Regions from separate parts of the Streptomyces lunaelactis genome, predicted to be linked through region 2. Evidence: riboswitches for the same ligand, from Rfam matches in the RefSeq annotation. Region 2 holds a riboswitch; each other region holds the start of a gene.
What was found. Region 2 has a riboswitch for cyclic di-AMP ahead of SLUN_RS15990 (LysM peptidoglycan-binding domain-containing protein). Riboswitches for the same ligand answer to the same signal wherever they lie in the genome.
Positions count from the first base shown of each region.

Region 1: it holds a riboswitch for cyclic di-AMP, as region 2 does, so the genes downstream of both, SLUN_RS29600 (M23 family metallopeptidase) here and SLUN_RS15990 (LysM peptidoglycan-binding domain-containing protein) in region 2, are expected to answer to the same signal.
Region 3: it holds a riboswitch for cyclic di-AMP, as region 2 does, so the genes downstream of both, SLUN_RS36585 (LysM peptidoglycan-binding domain-containing protein) here and SLUN_RS15990 (LysM peptidoglycan-binding domain-containing protein) in region 2, are expected to answer to the same signal.

Region 1 covers NZ_CP026304.1:6,420,113-6,425,032, forward strand. The annotation lists gene SLUN_RS29595 (M16 family metallopeptidase) at 1-1,368, shown strand; cyclic di-AMP (ydaO/yuaA leader) riboswitch at 1,583-1,742, shown strand; gene SLUN_RS29600 (M23 family metallopeptidase) at 1,756-2,526, shown strand; gene SLUN_RS29605 (GntR family transcriptional regulator) at 2,727-3,404, shown strand; gene SLUN_RS29610 (HPr family phosphocarrier protein) at 3,555-3,836, opposite strand; gene SLUN_RS29615 (bifunctional acetate--CoA ligase family protein/GNAT family N-acetyltransferase) at 3,998-4,920, shown strand, end outside.
Region 2 covers NZ_CP026304.1:3,549,458-3,554,377, forward strand. The annotation lists gene SLUN_RS15980 (FtsB family cell division protein) at 1-346, opposite strand, end outside; gene eno (phosphopyruvate hydratase) at 475-1,758, opposite strand; gene SLUN_RS15990 (LysM peptidoglycan-binding domain-containing protein) at 2,116-2,787, opposite strand; cyclic di-AMP (ydaO/yuaA leader) riboswitch at 2,792-2,973, opposite strand; gene SLUN_RS15995 (LysM peptidoglycan-binding domain-containing protein) at 3,272-4,180, opposite strand; gene SLUN_RS16000 (cytochrome P450 family protein) at 4,328-4,920, opposite strand, start outside.
Region 3 covers NZ_CP026304.1:7,998,436-8,003,355, forward strand. The annotation lists gene SLUN_RS36580 (DUF1996 domain-containing protein) at 130-1,512, shown strand; cyclic di-AMP (ydaO/yuaA leader) riboswitch at 2,153-2,311, shown strand; gene SLUN_RS36585 (LysM peptidoglycan-binding domain-containing protein) at 2,316-3,146, shown strand; gene SLUN_RS36590 (hypothetical protein) at 3,336-3,521, opposite strand; gene SLUN_RS36595 (NAD(P)/FAD-dependent oxidoreductase) at 3,520-4,920, shown strand, end outside.

The DNA.
Region 1 (4,920 bases), 2.9 Mb from region 2:
ATGCAGTTCCACCCGCAGCCGACGGCCGGAGAAGCCCGCCCCTGGGCGTTCCCGGCCCCCGGGCGCGGCACGCTGGACAACGGCCTGACCGTGCTGCGCTGCCACCGCCCGGGTCAGCAGGTGGTGGCCGTCGAGATCTCCCTCGACGCCCCGCTGGACGCCGAGCCGGACGGCCTGGACGGCGTCGCCACGATCATGGCGCGCGCCCTGTCGGAGGGCACCGACAAGCACACGGCCGAGGAGTTCGCCGCCGAGCTGGAGCGCTGCGGCGCCACGCTCGACTCGCACGCCGACCACCCCGGTGTCCGCGCGTCGCTCGAGGTCCCGGTCTCCCGGCTGCCCAAGGCGCTCGGCCTGCTCGCCGAGGCGCTGCGCGCCCCTGCCTTCGCGGACAACGAGATCGAGCGGCTCGTACGCAACCGCCTGGACGAGATTCCGCACGAGACGGCCAACCCGTCCCGCCGTGCCGCCAAGCAGCTCTCCAAGGAGCTCTTCCCGGCAACGCTGCGTATGTCGCGCCCCCGCCAGGGCACGGAGGAGACCGTCGCCCGGATCGACTCCGCGGCCGTACGGGCCTTCTACGAGGCGCATGTCCGGCCCGCCACCGCCACCGCGGTGATCGTCGGCGACCTCACCGGCGTCGATGTGGACGCGGTGCTCGCCGACACCCTCGGCACCTGGACGGGCAACAGCGCGTCGCCCCGTCCCGTACCGGCGATCACCGCCGACGACACCGGCCGTGTGGTGATCGTGGACCGCCCCGGCGCGGTCCAGACGCAGCTGCTGATCGGCCGCATCGGCCCGGACCGCCACGACCGTGTGTGGCCGGCCCAGGTGCTCGGCGCGTACTGCCTGGGCGGCACCCTCACCTCCCGTCTCGACCGCGTCCTGCGCGAGGAGAAGGGCTACACCTACGGCGTGCGGGCCTTCGGCCAGGTGCTGCGCTCCGCGCCCGACGGGTCGGGCGCCGCGATGCTCGCCATCAGCGGCTCCGTGGACACCCCCAACACCGGCCCGGCGCTCGACGACCTCTGGAAGGTGCTGCGCACGCTCGCGGCGGAGGGGCTCACCGACGCCGAGCGCGATGTCGCCGTGCAGAACCTGGTGGGCGTCGCCCCGCTGAAGTACGAGACGGCCGCGTCCGTCGCGGGCACGCTCGCCGACCAGGTCGAGCAGTTCCTCCCGGACGACTACCAGGCGCAGTTGTACGTACGCCTGGCCGAGACGGGCACCGTGGAGGCGACGGCCGCGGCCGTCAGCGCCTTCCCGGTGGACCGTCTGGTCACCGTGCTCGTCGGCGATGCTTCGAAGATCGAGGAGCCGGTCAGGGCGCTGGGCATCGGTGAAGTGACTGTTGTCACAGGCTGATTGAGTACGTCCGGCAAACAATTCCGGACGCGCAAGCGGAACCCCGGCATCCAGAGCGTTGCCGGGGTTCCGCCTTTTGTCCGTTTTATTGGAGAGGTTGCCTGTCTGCCCTGTGGCGTGCGCTACAAAAGGGGCTGTCTGTTTGGTGATTGAAAGATGAGCCGCCTAGCGTCGGTGCGGCTGTCCGCCAGTAGCCCGCCGCATCCGCGGCATCGGACAGCCATCGCCGAGTCCCCGTCAGGCGCGAGCCTGGGGAGCCGGGGACCCACTCAGTCCCTGGGGTGAATCGGGCGCCTTCGCACCTGGAGGGGCCCGTAGGAGACCTTCCTGCTCCGAACCCGTCAGCTAACCCGGTAGGCGAGAAGGAAGGAAAGGATCAGCCACTTCATGGCGTTCACCCGTGCCACCGGGAAGCACCGTGCCCCGGGCCGAATGACGCGCAAGAAGGCGAACTTCGCCGGCGTCGCGGCTCTCGCCACCACTGGCGTCATCGGAACCCTCGCTTCCCCGGCGCTCGCTGCCGAGACCGGCGCGACCACCGTGGAGGACACCGGCCTGACCCAGATCGTGGCCGCCGACTCCCTCGCCGACCAGATCGCCGACCAGGCCGCCGCCCAGAAGCAGGAGGCCGCTGAGGCCGCCGCCAAGGCGAAGGCCGAGGCCGAGGCGAAGCGCAAGGCGGAAGCCCGCGCCAAGGAGGCCCGCGAGGCCAAGGAGCGCGCCGCCCGTGAGGCCGAGCGCAAGCGCCTGAACTCCTTCGTGTCGCCGATCAGCGGCAGTTACGTCTCCACCGGCTACCAGGCCGGCGGCGCCGTCTGGTCCTCCGGCAGCCACACCGGCATCGACTTCCACGCCGCGTCCGGCACGTCCGTGCACGCGGTGGGCCTGGGCACCGTCGTCGAGGCCGGCTGGGGCGGCGCGTACGGCAACAACGTCGTGATCAAGATGAACGACGGCTCGTACACGCAGTACGGCCACCTCTCGTCCATCAGCGTCTCGGTCGGCCAGAGCGTGACCCCGGGTCAGCGGATCGGCCTCTCCGGCGCGACCGGCAACACCAGCGGGCCGCACCTCCACTTCGAGGCCAGGACCAGCCCCGAGTACGGCTCCGACATCAACCCGCTCGCGTACCTGCGCGCGCACGGCGTGAACGTCTGAGCGCAGCTCCGCGGAACTGCTCACCGAAGGCCCCGGCACCCCCCGCCGGGGCCTTCGGTGTTTGCCGCGCACCTGGACCCCTGGCCAAAAGATATCCATGGATTCCGGTGGGCCATCGGAAAATCCGGCCCACTGCAATAGAGTCACCGGACAGACGTCAATCGGCTGCGTTTCGCGCGGATTAAAGCGGAGGTTCGGTCATGCGCATTCCCGCGCACTCGGTATGCACGGCGATCCGCGACGACATCGTCTCCGGTGTATTCGAGCGCGGCAGCCGGCTCACCGAGGAGCAGCTGGCCCGCCGCTACGGCGTCTCCCGCGTCCCGGTGCGCGAAGCCCTTCGCACCCTGGAGTCCGAGGGCTTCGTCACCACTCGCCGGCACGCCGGCGCTTGCGTCGCCGAGCCCACCGAGCGGGAGGCCGCCGACCTCCTGGAGATCCGGATGCTGCTGGAGCCCATGGGCGCGGCGCGTGCCGCCCAGCGTCGTACCGACGCACACCTCAAAGTGCTGCGTGGCCTGGTCAGACTGGGTCAGGAGCGGGCCCGCCGCGGCCAGGGCGAGGATCTGCGGTCACTGGGCGGATGGTTCCACGAGACGCTCGCCCAGGCCTCCGGCAGCCCCGCGCTGATCGCCCTGCTCACCCAGCTGCGGCACAAGATCGCCTGGATGTACGCCGTCGAGCAGCCGGCCAAGCCCATGGAGTCCTGGGCCGAGCACGGCGCGATCGTGGACGCCGTGGCGCGCGGCGACGTGGAGAGGGCGCGGGCGCTGACGGCCCTGCACACCGAACGGGCCACCGCCGCGCACCGGCTGCGCCGCCCCGAGCGCGTGAGGACTTCGCAACATCCCGTAAACACCGCGAGCGTCCAGCATTAACAGTGGCGCCGTATACAAAGGAAAGATATCCGCGGGACTTCTTTTCTGCTGCCCGAAATTGAATGGCACCGGGACCCGGAAAAGAACGAAGCCGTGGTGCCCCGAATTCGGGACGCCACGGCTTCGTGATGGGTCATTCGGCAGTCCGGCTCAGACGGTCTCGGGGAGCTCCTCGAGACCCTCGGCGACCAGCTTGGCCAGACGGTCCAGGGCGGCGTCGGCGCCGTCCGCCTCGGAGGCGAGCACGATCTCCTCGCCACCCTGGGCACCCAGGCCGAGCACCGCGAGCATGGAGGCGGCGTTGACCGGGTTGCCCTCCGCCTTGGCGATCGTCATGGGGACGCCGGCGGCCGTGGCGGCACGGACGAAGATGGAAGCGGGGCGGGCGTGCAGGCCCTCGGCCCAGCCGACATTGACGCGGCGCTCAGCCATGGTGTTGCCCTTCAAGTCTTAGCGGGTTGTCTAGACCAGTCTCTCATGCGTTGCCGCGTGCTCATAGCGACCCCGGGCCCCGGAACGCCGCCGATCGGCCTCCTCAGACTGCCCCGCGGCAACCTCCTCCGCGACCGGTGCGTGAGCCGTACGCTTTCCCCATGCAGACCTCGTCGGATCACGCTTACCCCGACCACTGGGAAGCGGACGTGGTGCTGCGCGACGGTGCCACCGCGCACATCAGGCCCATCACCACCGACGACGCCGAACGCCTGGTCAGCTTCTACGAGCAGGTCTCCGACGAGTCGAAGTACTACCGCTTCTTCGCGCCCTATCCCAGGCTCTCCGACAAGGACGTCCACCGGTTCACCCATCACGACTATGTGGACCGGGTGGGTCTGGCTGTCACCGTGGGCGGCGAGTTCATCGCCACCGTCCGCTACGACCGGATCAACGCCGATGGCCGGCCCGCCACCGCCCCCGCCGACGAGGCCGAGGTCGCCTTCCTCGTCCAGGACGCCCACCAGGGGCGCGGCGTCGCCTCCGCCCTGCTCGAGCACATCGCCGAGGTCGCCCGCGAGCGCGGCATCCGGCGCTTCGCCGCCGAGGTGCTGCCCGCCAACAACAAGATGATCAAGGTGTTCCGGGATGCCCGCTACACCCAGAAGCGCAGCTTCGAGGACGGCTCCGTCCATCTGACCCTCGACCTTGAACCGACCGCCGAGTCCCTCGCGGTCCAGCGCGGCCGCGAACAGCGCGCGGAGGCCCGCTCGGTGCAACGCCTCCTCGCACCCGGGTCGGTCGCCGTCATCGGCACCGGCCGCGCGACCGGCGGCGTGGGCCGCACCGCCCTGCGCAACCTCCTCAACGCCGGATTCACCGGTCGCACATACGCCGTGAACACCGCCTTCCCCGAGGACCTGACCGAGGTGGACGGCGTCCCGGCCCACCGCTCCGTCGGCGAGATCGGGGAGACCGTCGATCTCGCGGTCGTCGCCGTTCCGGCCGAACGGGTGCCCGAGGTCGTCGCCGACTGCGGCGAGCACGGCGTCCAGGGCCTGGTCGTCCTCACCGCGGGATACGC
Region 2 (4,920 bases):
GCAGCACCATGTGCAGGTGCTCACGGGCCAGGCGCTGGATGTACAGGTTGTCCTGGAGCCGCGCCTTCTCGTCCCTCAGCCGCTCGACCTGCTGCTTGGCCTCGTCCATCCGGCGCTCCTGGTCGGAGATGTCGGAGCGCTGGGAGACGTACTGACGCATCGGGTAGGCGAGCGCGACGACCAGCGAGCAGACCACCAGGGCCAGAAACGCCGCCCGGCCGGTGAGCCGGGAGCGGCGGGCCTGCCTGCGGTTCTGCGAACGGTAGACGCGAGCGGCGGTCTGCTCACCGAGCAGCCGCAGCCTGGTCGAGGTGGAGAACCGGTCCTGGTCCCCTTTGCGTGCCATGGTCTCGCCTCCCCTTTACGCGCGTACGTCCCCGGACACGGTACGGGACCGTGGCCGGGGACGTACGGACGACAGGGCGTCAGGAGCGCGAACGGCCCCTGCCTCCTCTTGTTTCAGTTCGAGCTTATTCAGTTCGAGCGAAACCGCGGGAACGCCGAGCGGCCCGCGTACACCGCCGCGTCGTCGAGGATCTCCTCGATACGCAGCAGCTGGTTGTACTTGGCGACGCGCTCGGAGCGGGCCGGGGCGCCGGTCTTGATCTGGCCGCAGTTGGTGGCGACGGCCAGGTCGGCGATGGTGACGTCCTCGGTCTCACCGGAGCGGTGGGACATCATGCACTTGAAGCCGCTGCGCTGGGCGAGCTCGACGGCGTCGAGGGTCTCGGTCAGCGAACCGATCTGGTTGACCTTGACGAGCAGGGCGTTCGCGGAGCCCTCCTCGATGCCGCGGGCCAGACGCTCGGGGTTGGTGACGAACAGGTCGTCGCCGACGATCTGGACCTTGGCGCCCAGCTTGTCGGTGAGCACCTTCCAGCCGGCCCAGTCGTCCTCGAACAGCGGGTCCTCGATGGAGACCAGCGGGTACGAGGCGACGAGGTCCTCGTAGTACTCGGTCATCTCGGCGGCCGAGCGGGACTTGCCCTCGAACTGGTACGTGCCGTCCTTGTAGAACTCGGACGCGGCGACGTCGAGCGCGAGCGCGATGTCCTGGCCGGGGGCGTAACCGGCCTGCTTGATGGCCTCGAGGATGAGGTCCAGCGCGGCACGGTTCGAGTCGAGGTTCGGCGCGAAGCCGCCCTCGTCGCCGAGGCCGGTGGAGAGCCCCTTCTCCTTCAGGACCTTCTTCAGGGTGTGGTAGACCTCGGCGCCCCAGCGCAGGGCCTCGGAGAAGGACTCGGCGCCGATCGGCGCGATCATGAACTCCTGGATGTCCACGTTGGAGTCGGCGTGCGAGCCGCCGTTCAGGATGTTCATCATCGGAACGGGCAGCAGGTGCGCGTTCGGGCCGCCGAGGTAGCGGAAGAGCGGCAGGTCGGAGGCCTCGGAGGCGGCGTGCGCGACGGCGAGGGAGACGCCGAGGATGGCGTTGGCGCCGAGGGAGGACTTGTCCGGGGTGGCGTCCAGGTCGAACATCGCCTGGTCGATCAGACGCTGCTCGGTGGCGTCGTAACCGACGAGCTCCGGGCCGATCTGCTCGATCACGGCGAGAACGGCCTTCTCGACGCCCTTGCCCTGATAGCGGTTCTGGTCACCGTCACGGAGCTCAAGAGCCTCGAACGCACCGGTGGAGGCGCCGGACGGAACAGCAGCACGGCCCGTGCTGCCGTCGTCGAGGCCAACCTCGACCTCGACCGTGGGGTTGCCTCGGGAGTCCAGGATTTCCCGGGCTACGACGACGTCGATGGACGGCACGAGCATCTCCTTCTGGGATGTGACGCTTGAAGTGCAGGGTCTCTTTGGCCTTGCGCCATGAGCCTATCCGGCGGGCGGGCATCGGCCGGCCGATGCCCGCCCGCTGGGACGAAAAAGGGCCCGAAGACTCGCGACGCCGGACAAACGGCAGGTGAACTACCTGTCGGTAACGCCGAGGAGGGGTGACCGGCAGGCGCGAGCGTGGCCGTGACAGGCAGAACCCCGGCCCGGCGCGTACGGGGGAATGCGCGCCGGACCGGGGTGGCTGTGGGGGACGGGGGTCCGCAGGGTCCGCAGGGTTCGGTGGGCCGCCGGGTCCACCGGAGTCCTGGGGCTCCGGGTCCTCGGGTCCTCGGGTCAGCTCAGGTGGAGCTGCTGGCCCGGGAAGATCACGTCGGCGTCGTCGACGATGTCCTTGTTCAGGTCGAACAGCTTCTGCCAGCCGCCCTTGACCTTCTCGGCCTCGGCGATCTTGCCGAGGGTGTCGCCGGCCTTGACCTTGTACTCGCCGTCGCCCTTCTTGACGTCCTTGGCCTTGGCGGGCTTCGCGGACTTCGCCGGGGCGGCGGGGCGCTCGGAACGGGTGGTGGGAGCCTCGGCGCGCTTCGGGGCGGGCTGCGCCTTCGGCTGCGCGGCGGCGGAGCCGGCGTCGTTCGCGGCGTTGGACAGGCCGACGCCGCAGCTCGGCCAGGCACCCTTGCCCTGGCCGGCCAGGACCTTCTCGGCGACCGCTATCTGCTGGGACTTGGAGGCCTGGTCGGCGCTGGAGGCGTATGCGGTGCCGCCGTACGCGGCCCAGGTGGAGGCCGAGAACTGCAGGCCGCCGTAGTAGCCGTTGCCGGTGTTGATCGACCAGTTGCCGCCGGACTCGCACTGCGCGACCTGGTCCCACTCGGCGGTCGTCGCGGCGGAGGCCGAGGTGGCGCCCATCAGCGGGACGGCGACGGCCGCACCGGTGATACCGGCGAGGGCGGCGATACGGGTGACCTTGGACGGGCGGCGGTGCTTTGCCTTGCTGGAAAACAGCATGGAACTCTCTCCTCACCGACGCCTACGAGGTGAGCTGTCGGGTTCGGGCCAAGTGAGTTGCCCGGCCGCGCGTCCTAGCGCGCGGCTTCACCCCAAGCCGGTCCTTGGCCGTTGCGTACGTCTCTCAACAGCCGGGCCCGGCGCTTACCTTGGGTCCCCCGCTCCTGCCTTCGGCGCTTTCGCGACGACTGCTCCCCCCGACCGACGGCAGGATTCGGCGTGACGGTCAGTGGTGCCCGCGATGGCGAGCGGTTCAGACCGTAGACACAGCGCTCCCCGATGTTCAAAGGCGAACATCGGGGAGAAAACGCCCATCCTGCCCCTTGCGGAACATCCGTTTCCGCAGGTGAGGGGCGGAATGTACGGTTCCGCCGGGCGAGATGCGGCAGTTGGGACAAAGAGACCCTTGTCTCACTTGGACAGACTCGGACATAAGCCCGCGAACCGCCGCCCGCGCCGCGCCCGAACTGCGCCCGGACTGCGGCTACTTCCGGCCGAGATCGAGGCTCTGGCCAGGGAGGACGAGGTCGGGATCGCCGCCGATGGTCTTCTCGTTCGCCTTGTAGAGCGCAGACCAGCCGCCGGGCAGCTTCTGCTCGTCGACGATGGACCACAGGCTGTCACCGGCGCGGACCGTGTAGTCGCCGGGCGCCGCGTCCGCGTTGCCGGCCTGACCGGCTTCGCCTGTCTCGTCCGTACTGCCCGCTCCGTCGCGCGCCGCACCGTCACCTCGCGAGGCGTGGCGGCCGGCTTCGCGCTCGTTGTCCGTATTGCCGGGTTCAGTCGTATTGCCGGGTTCGGCCGTCTCGACGGGGGTGCCGCGGTGCTTGCCGTTGCCGCTGTCGGCATTCGCGTCGGCACCGGCCTCGGTGGAGTCCGGAGTGGCCGTGGCGGGCTTCGAGGCCTTCGCCGTCCTGGACGGCTCGGCGGAGGGCGGCGTCGTGGGCGCGGCCGGCTCGGTGGGGGCGCCCTGCCCCGGTGTCGGCATGGCGCCCGGGTCGACGCCGGTCGCGGCGCCGTCGTTCGTCAGCCCGGCGAGGGCCGCGCAACCGGCCCACGCCCCGGGACCCTGTGCGTCGAGGGCCTTCTGCGCGACGGCTATCTGCTGGGAGCGGCTGGCGAGGTCGGCGCTGGGCGCGTACGCCGTGCCGCCGAAGTCCTGCCAGGTCTCCGGCGAGAACTGCAGGCCGCCGTAGTATCCGTTGCCGAGGTCGGCGCTCCACATGCCGCCGCTCTCGCACTCCGCGACGCGGTCCCAAGTGGCGGCGTCGGCGGCGGAGGCCGACCCCGCGCCGAGCAGTGGAATGGCGATGGCCGATCCCGTCACCCCTGCCGCGACGACGATGGCCGGAGCCTGGCGGGGTCGGCGGTGCCGTCCGTTCCCGGAGCGCATGCGGTTGCCTTTCGCGTGACTACAGACGTGACTGCAGACGTGATTACGGACCTGACTCACGTAACCGACGTGACTGGTGGGACGACGGTGAACGTAGCCGTATTCACACGCAAGTCACAAGTCGATACAGCGGAGATAACGTGAAAGTCACAGTCCTGAAAGCTCGTCAGATCCGTCCGGGTGTGCCGCAGTCGACCTCCCGGGGGGACCCCCAGACCCCCAAGCAACGGGCAGAGTACGCAATCCACGCATGATGAGCCCCCCACGCCACCGCAAATCGGCCGGATCTCCCGCAAGCCGCAGGTCGGGCATCCTGCGGAGCAGGGTCGCGAGGGCCGTCTGGCCCTCCAGCCGGGCGAGCGGCGCCCCGAGGCAGTAGTGGATGCCGTGCCCGTACCCGAGGTGCTGGTTGTCGCGCCGGGTGAGGTCCAGGGTGTCCGGGTCCGCGAACCGCTCGGGGTCGCGGTCCGCCGCCGCGAGTACGACGAGTACGGGATCGCCCGCCGCGATGTCCTGCCCGCCGAGGCTGAGCGGCTCGGTGGCGAACCGCCAGGTCGCGAGCTCCACCGGTCCGTCGTACCGCAGCAACTCCTCGACACCGGTGGCCAGCAGCTCACTCTCCCCCGCGGCGAGGGAGGCCTGGAGCCGCTCCCGCTGACCGGGGTTTCGCAGCAGCGCGTACACCCCGTTGCCGATGAGATTGACCGTCGTCTCGAAGCCCGCGAAGAGAAGGATGAAGG
Region 3 (4,920 bases), 4.4 Mb from region 2:
TCCGCCGGAGCGGGCGAGAGTACGGCCCGACTCGGCCGAGGGGCATGAAGCCCACGGTGTGCGACGGCAATCAAGAGGGGCGGACTGATGAGGTACAGACAGAGACACAAGCGGTCCAGACTGATCGGCATGACTGTCGCCGGGGTGACAGCGATGGCCGTGGGGGGCGGGGCTCTCCTGATGACGGACAACGACGCCTCGGCCGCCCGGGGTTCCACGAAGGCCGCAGGCTGGCAGGCGCCGATGACCATCAACTGTCCGGACGTCGCGGTCCGTCTGTCGAGTGTGCCGGAGCAGGCGCGGCCGGCCGTGGACGGTGAACTCGCGCAGCTGGACAGCCAGGTCGCGGATGCCTATCGGCAACTCGCCACCGGCGGCGCTCAAGCCGACCAGAAGTGGGTACGCACGCGCGTACTGGATCCGCTGTCCTCCCAGCGCCGCGGCACTCTGGACCGCATCGCCGCCGAGATCGAGCGGGTCTCGAGCCGGCCCCAGGGGATGGACTCGCTGGCGTCCTGCACGGTCAAGAAGGACGATGTGGCCCCCGCTTCCGCGGCCGGTTCCGGATCTGACGCTCCGAGCGCCCCTGCTGCCAGTGCCTCCGCGCCGGCCGCGGGCGGTCAGGGGCAGACGGGTCCCCGAAGGTCGGACTTCGTGGACATCCGCAAGGTGCGGCCCAATGTCGCCGAGCCCCGCGTACGGAGCAACGCCTCCCGTGGCACCTTCAAGTCGCGCTGCGGTCGCAACGAGAACAAGCACTTCAACCCCGACAACGTCATCGTCGCCCCCGGTGTGAGCAACGGCGCCCACCACATGCACGACTACGTCGGCAACCTCGAGACCGATGCCTTCTCCACCAATGACGACCTGGCCACCGCCAATACGACGTGCACCAACGGCGACCGCTCCACGCACTATTGGCCGGTGCTGCGACTGCGCAACGGGAAGATCGAGGCCGACGCCAATCTTCCCGGCGGCGGACAGGACGGCAACGTCGGACGCATTCTCCAGCCCGCTTCCGTGCAACTCACCTTCCGCGGCAGTCCCGTCGGCAAAGTCACGGCGATGCCCACATTCCTGCGCATCATCACCGGCGACGCCAAGGCGTTCACCAATGGAACAGCCAATGCCAACGCATCCTGGAGCTGCACCGGCTTCGAGAACCGACAGCTCAAGGACAAATACCCGCTGTGCCCGCGCGGCAGCAACGTGGTGCGTACGTTCAATTTCCAGAGCTGCTGGGACGGCCAGAACACCGACAGCGCGAACCACCGCACGCATGTGACCTTCGCGCGCCCCAACGGCGCGTGCCCGAAGGGATTCCGGGCCATTCCTCAACTGGTCCAGCGGATCACGTACAAGATCGCGCCCGGCTCCGTGTTCGCCGTCGACAGCTTCCCTGAGCAGTTGCACAAGCCGGTGACGGACCATGGCGACTTCATCAACGTGATGTCCGCGTCGCTGATGAGGAAAGCGGTGAGCTGCATCAACAACGGCCGTAGGTGCGGCTGACGTCCGGATCCGGCGCGGCGGATGCCACGCCGCCCGCCCGTTTCCTCTCGTCGACGATGGGGACCCCGCTCTTGTGCACTCAGGCGTTCACCGCGTGGGCGCAGGCCCAGGAGCAGGGTCCCGGCGGCCGAGAGTCTGGGGCGGCCGGTCGATAAACGGACAGAGGCGGCATAAGCCTCCATATTTGCCTACAGCGGCGAATAGTGGTGCGAACCGCGGGGCGTTTCGCGGTCCGCCAGGGCGACTCGCTGCGCGACCTTGGTCGAGAAAGCGTTCCGGCAGTGACGTTTCGCCCGAAAAGTTACTGCGTGGGCAGTTGCTCTGATATTTCGCATGATGCCTGAATTGGTAGTACTCGCGCGAAATATCTTTCTCTCGCGCCCTGCCGCACGGCACACCGTTCCGCATTGCCTCCAGTGAAATGGGTCACGTCTATGGCGATTTGTGGACAGCGCCGATGAGCCCAGTCCCGTTCCACAGAAAGAAAGTTGAGTTTCCCGCTCGGGATGGATCAAGGGATATTCTCGCGGCGGATCCTCCTCGCGGAATGCCCTATTGAATTCAGGGCTTGTTCCCTCCGGTGCATCTCGCTTACGGTCACGGCAATCCGGATGGACCGCCGAATCCTGCCGCCATCCGGAAACCGAACCGACCCACTCACGTACGGCAGGAGCGGGGGACCCAGGTAAGCCGCCGATCCGGAATCCGGAACGGCTTGGGGTGAAGTCGCATTCATACTGCGGCCGGGCATCTCCAGCCCGAACCCGACAGCTCACCTCGCAGGCGACGGAGAGGAATTCGTCATGCCCGCAAAGGGTAAGCACCGTCGCCCCAAGTCCAGCTCACTCACCCGGGGTCTCGCCGTCGTGGGCACGGGTGGCGCCGCACTCGTCCTTCCGGTGATCGGCGCGACCGCTGCCGGCGCGGCGCAGGCGCAGCCCGTTGCTGTCGAGAAGGCCGTGGCACCGGCCATCGCGGCGGCCGCGCCGGCCCCCGCGAAGAAGGCGGGCCCCACGACCTATTCGGTCGTCGCGGGGGACTCCCTTTCCAAGATCGCGGACCAGCTCGCCGTGAGCGGCGGCTGGAAGAAGCTGTACCAGGACAACCGGAAGGCTGTCGGTGACGACCCGCGGCTGATTCATCCCGGACTCGAGCTGACCGTCGGTAAGAAGGCCAAGGCGCCCTCCGCCAAGGCGCCCTCCGCCAAGGCGTCCGCGTCCAAGGCATCCTCCTCCCAGCGGGCCGACCGTTCCGAGCGGACGTCCACCCTGTCCACCAAGAAGGCCGCCGTCGTCTCCAAGCCCGCGGCCTACTCCAATGACCTCGACGGCTGGATCAAGGAGTCGCTGGACGTCATGGCCCGGCACGGCATACCGGGCAGCTACGACGGCATCCACCGAAACGTCATGCGCGAGTCCGCGGGCAACCCGCTGGCCATCAACAACTGGGACTCCAACGCCGCCGCCGGAACGCCGTCCAAGGGGCTCCTGCAGGTCATCCAGCCGACCTTCCTGGCCTACCACGTGCCCGGCACGGCGATGGACAGCTTTGATCCGGTCGCCAACATCACCGCCGCGTGCAACTACGCCGCCGACAAGTACGGCTCGATCGACAACGTCAACGGACCTTACTGACGTTCTGGGTCCCGGCGGCTCGGGCCGCCGGGATCCCCGTGAAGCGCCCCGAGATGTGCAGGTCGGCCCCGATCCCGGCTGCTGCCGCCCGCAGCTCGGGCAGGCGCGGCCTGCTGCGACGTGCTCGCCGACGTCGATCTGCGGCCCGGCCTGGCCCGTACCACCGCACCGACTCTTTAGCCGAAAGGTTCAAACGCAACAGATCGCGCTCGCCGCACGGACCGGGCCGACGTGACGGCGCTCCACGAGCGTGACCTTCAGGTCACGGAGGGGCTGCATGGCGACGGGCCGAAGATCGCCGCCCGAGCCCTTACTCCGGTCGTGTTCCGCATTCGCATCGCATTCGTGATCGGTGCGGCGCATGATGGTGGGCATGGCGAAGCCGACCATCCTGACCGTCGACGACGATCCGGGAGTCTCCCGAGCCATCGCCCGCGACCTCCGGCGCCGGTACGGCGACCGGTATCGCGTGCTCCGCGCGCCCTCGGGTGCAGAGGCCCTGGAGGCATTGCGGGAGGTCAAGCTGCGCGGCGAGCCGCTCGCCGTGATGATCGCCGACTACCGCATGCCGACGATGAACGGCGTGCAGTTTCTGGAAGCGGCCATGGACCTCTTCCCCCTGGCCAGACGGGTGCTTCTGACGGCGTACGCCGACACGGGCGCGGCCATAGACGCGATCAACATCGTCGATCTCGATCATTACCTGCTCAAGCCGTGGAGTCCGCCGGAGGAGAACCTCTACCCGGTGCTGGACGCGCTGCTGGAGCTGTGGGCGGCGGCGCCCGACCTGGCGGTGGGGGAGACACGGATCGTCGGCCACCGCTGGTCGGCGCCGTCCTTCGCCGTACGGGAATTCCTCGCCCGCAATCTCGTGCCCTACCGCTGGGTCGCCGCGGACGAACCCGAAGGGCGGCGGCTCCTGGACGCGGCCGGTCTCAGCGCCGACGACGTGCCGCTGGTGATCACGGCCGACGGCAAGACCCTGCAGGCGCCGAGCGAGGCCGAGCTCGCCGCCGAAGTGGGACTGAGCACCACCCCGGCCGCCGACTTCTACGACGTCGTCGTCATCGGCGCGGGCCCCGCAGGGCTCGGCGCCGCCGTCTACGCGGCGTCCGAGGGGCTGCGAACGGTGCTGGTGGAGCGGAGCGCGACCGGCGGGCAGGCCGGCCAGAGCAGCCGTATCGAGAACTACCTGGGTTTCCCCGACGGAGTGTCCGGGGCGCAGCTGACGGACCGGGCACGTCGGCAGGCCACCCGCTTCGGCGCCGAGATCCTCAGCGCGCGGGAAGTGGTGTCACTGGAAGCGGCAGGGGCGGGCCGGGTGCTGCGGTTCAGCGACGGGACCTCGATCGGGGCGCACACCGTCGTCCTGGCGACGGGGGTGTCGTACCGGCGGCTGGAGGGGGCGGGCCTCGACGAGTTCACCGGAGCCGGAGTCTTCTACGGCTCGGCGTCCTTCGAAGCAGCCAACTGCACGGGGGAGGACGTGTACATCGTCGGCGGCGCCAACTCCGCCGGCCAGGCCGCCGTCTACTTCTCCCGCTATGCCAACCGCGTCCATCTCCTGGTCCGCGGAGCCGACTTGGCCAGGTCGATGTCGCACTACCTGGTCCAGCAGATCGACGGCATCGCCAACATTCACGTCCACCCGCACACCGAGGTGGCGGGCGGCGAGGGCGACAGGCACCTGCAGCGACTGACCCTGCGCGACAACCGCACGGGCGACGTGAGAACGACCGATGCCTCGTGGCTGTTCGTCTTCATCGGCGCCGAA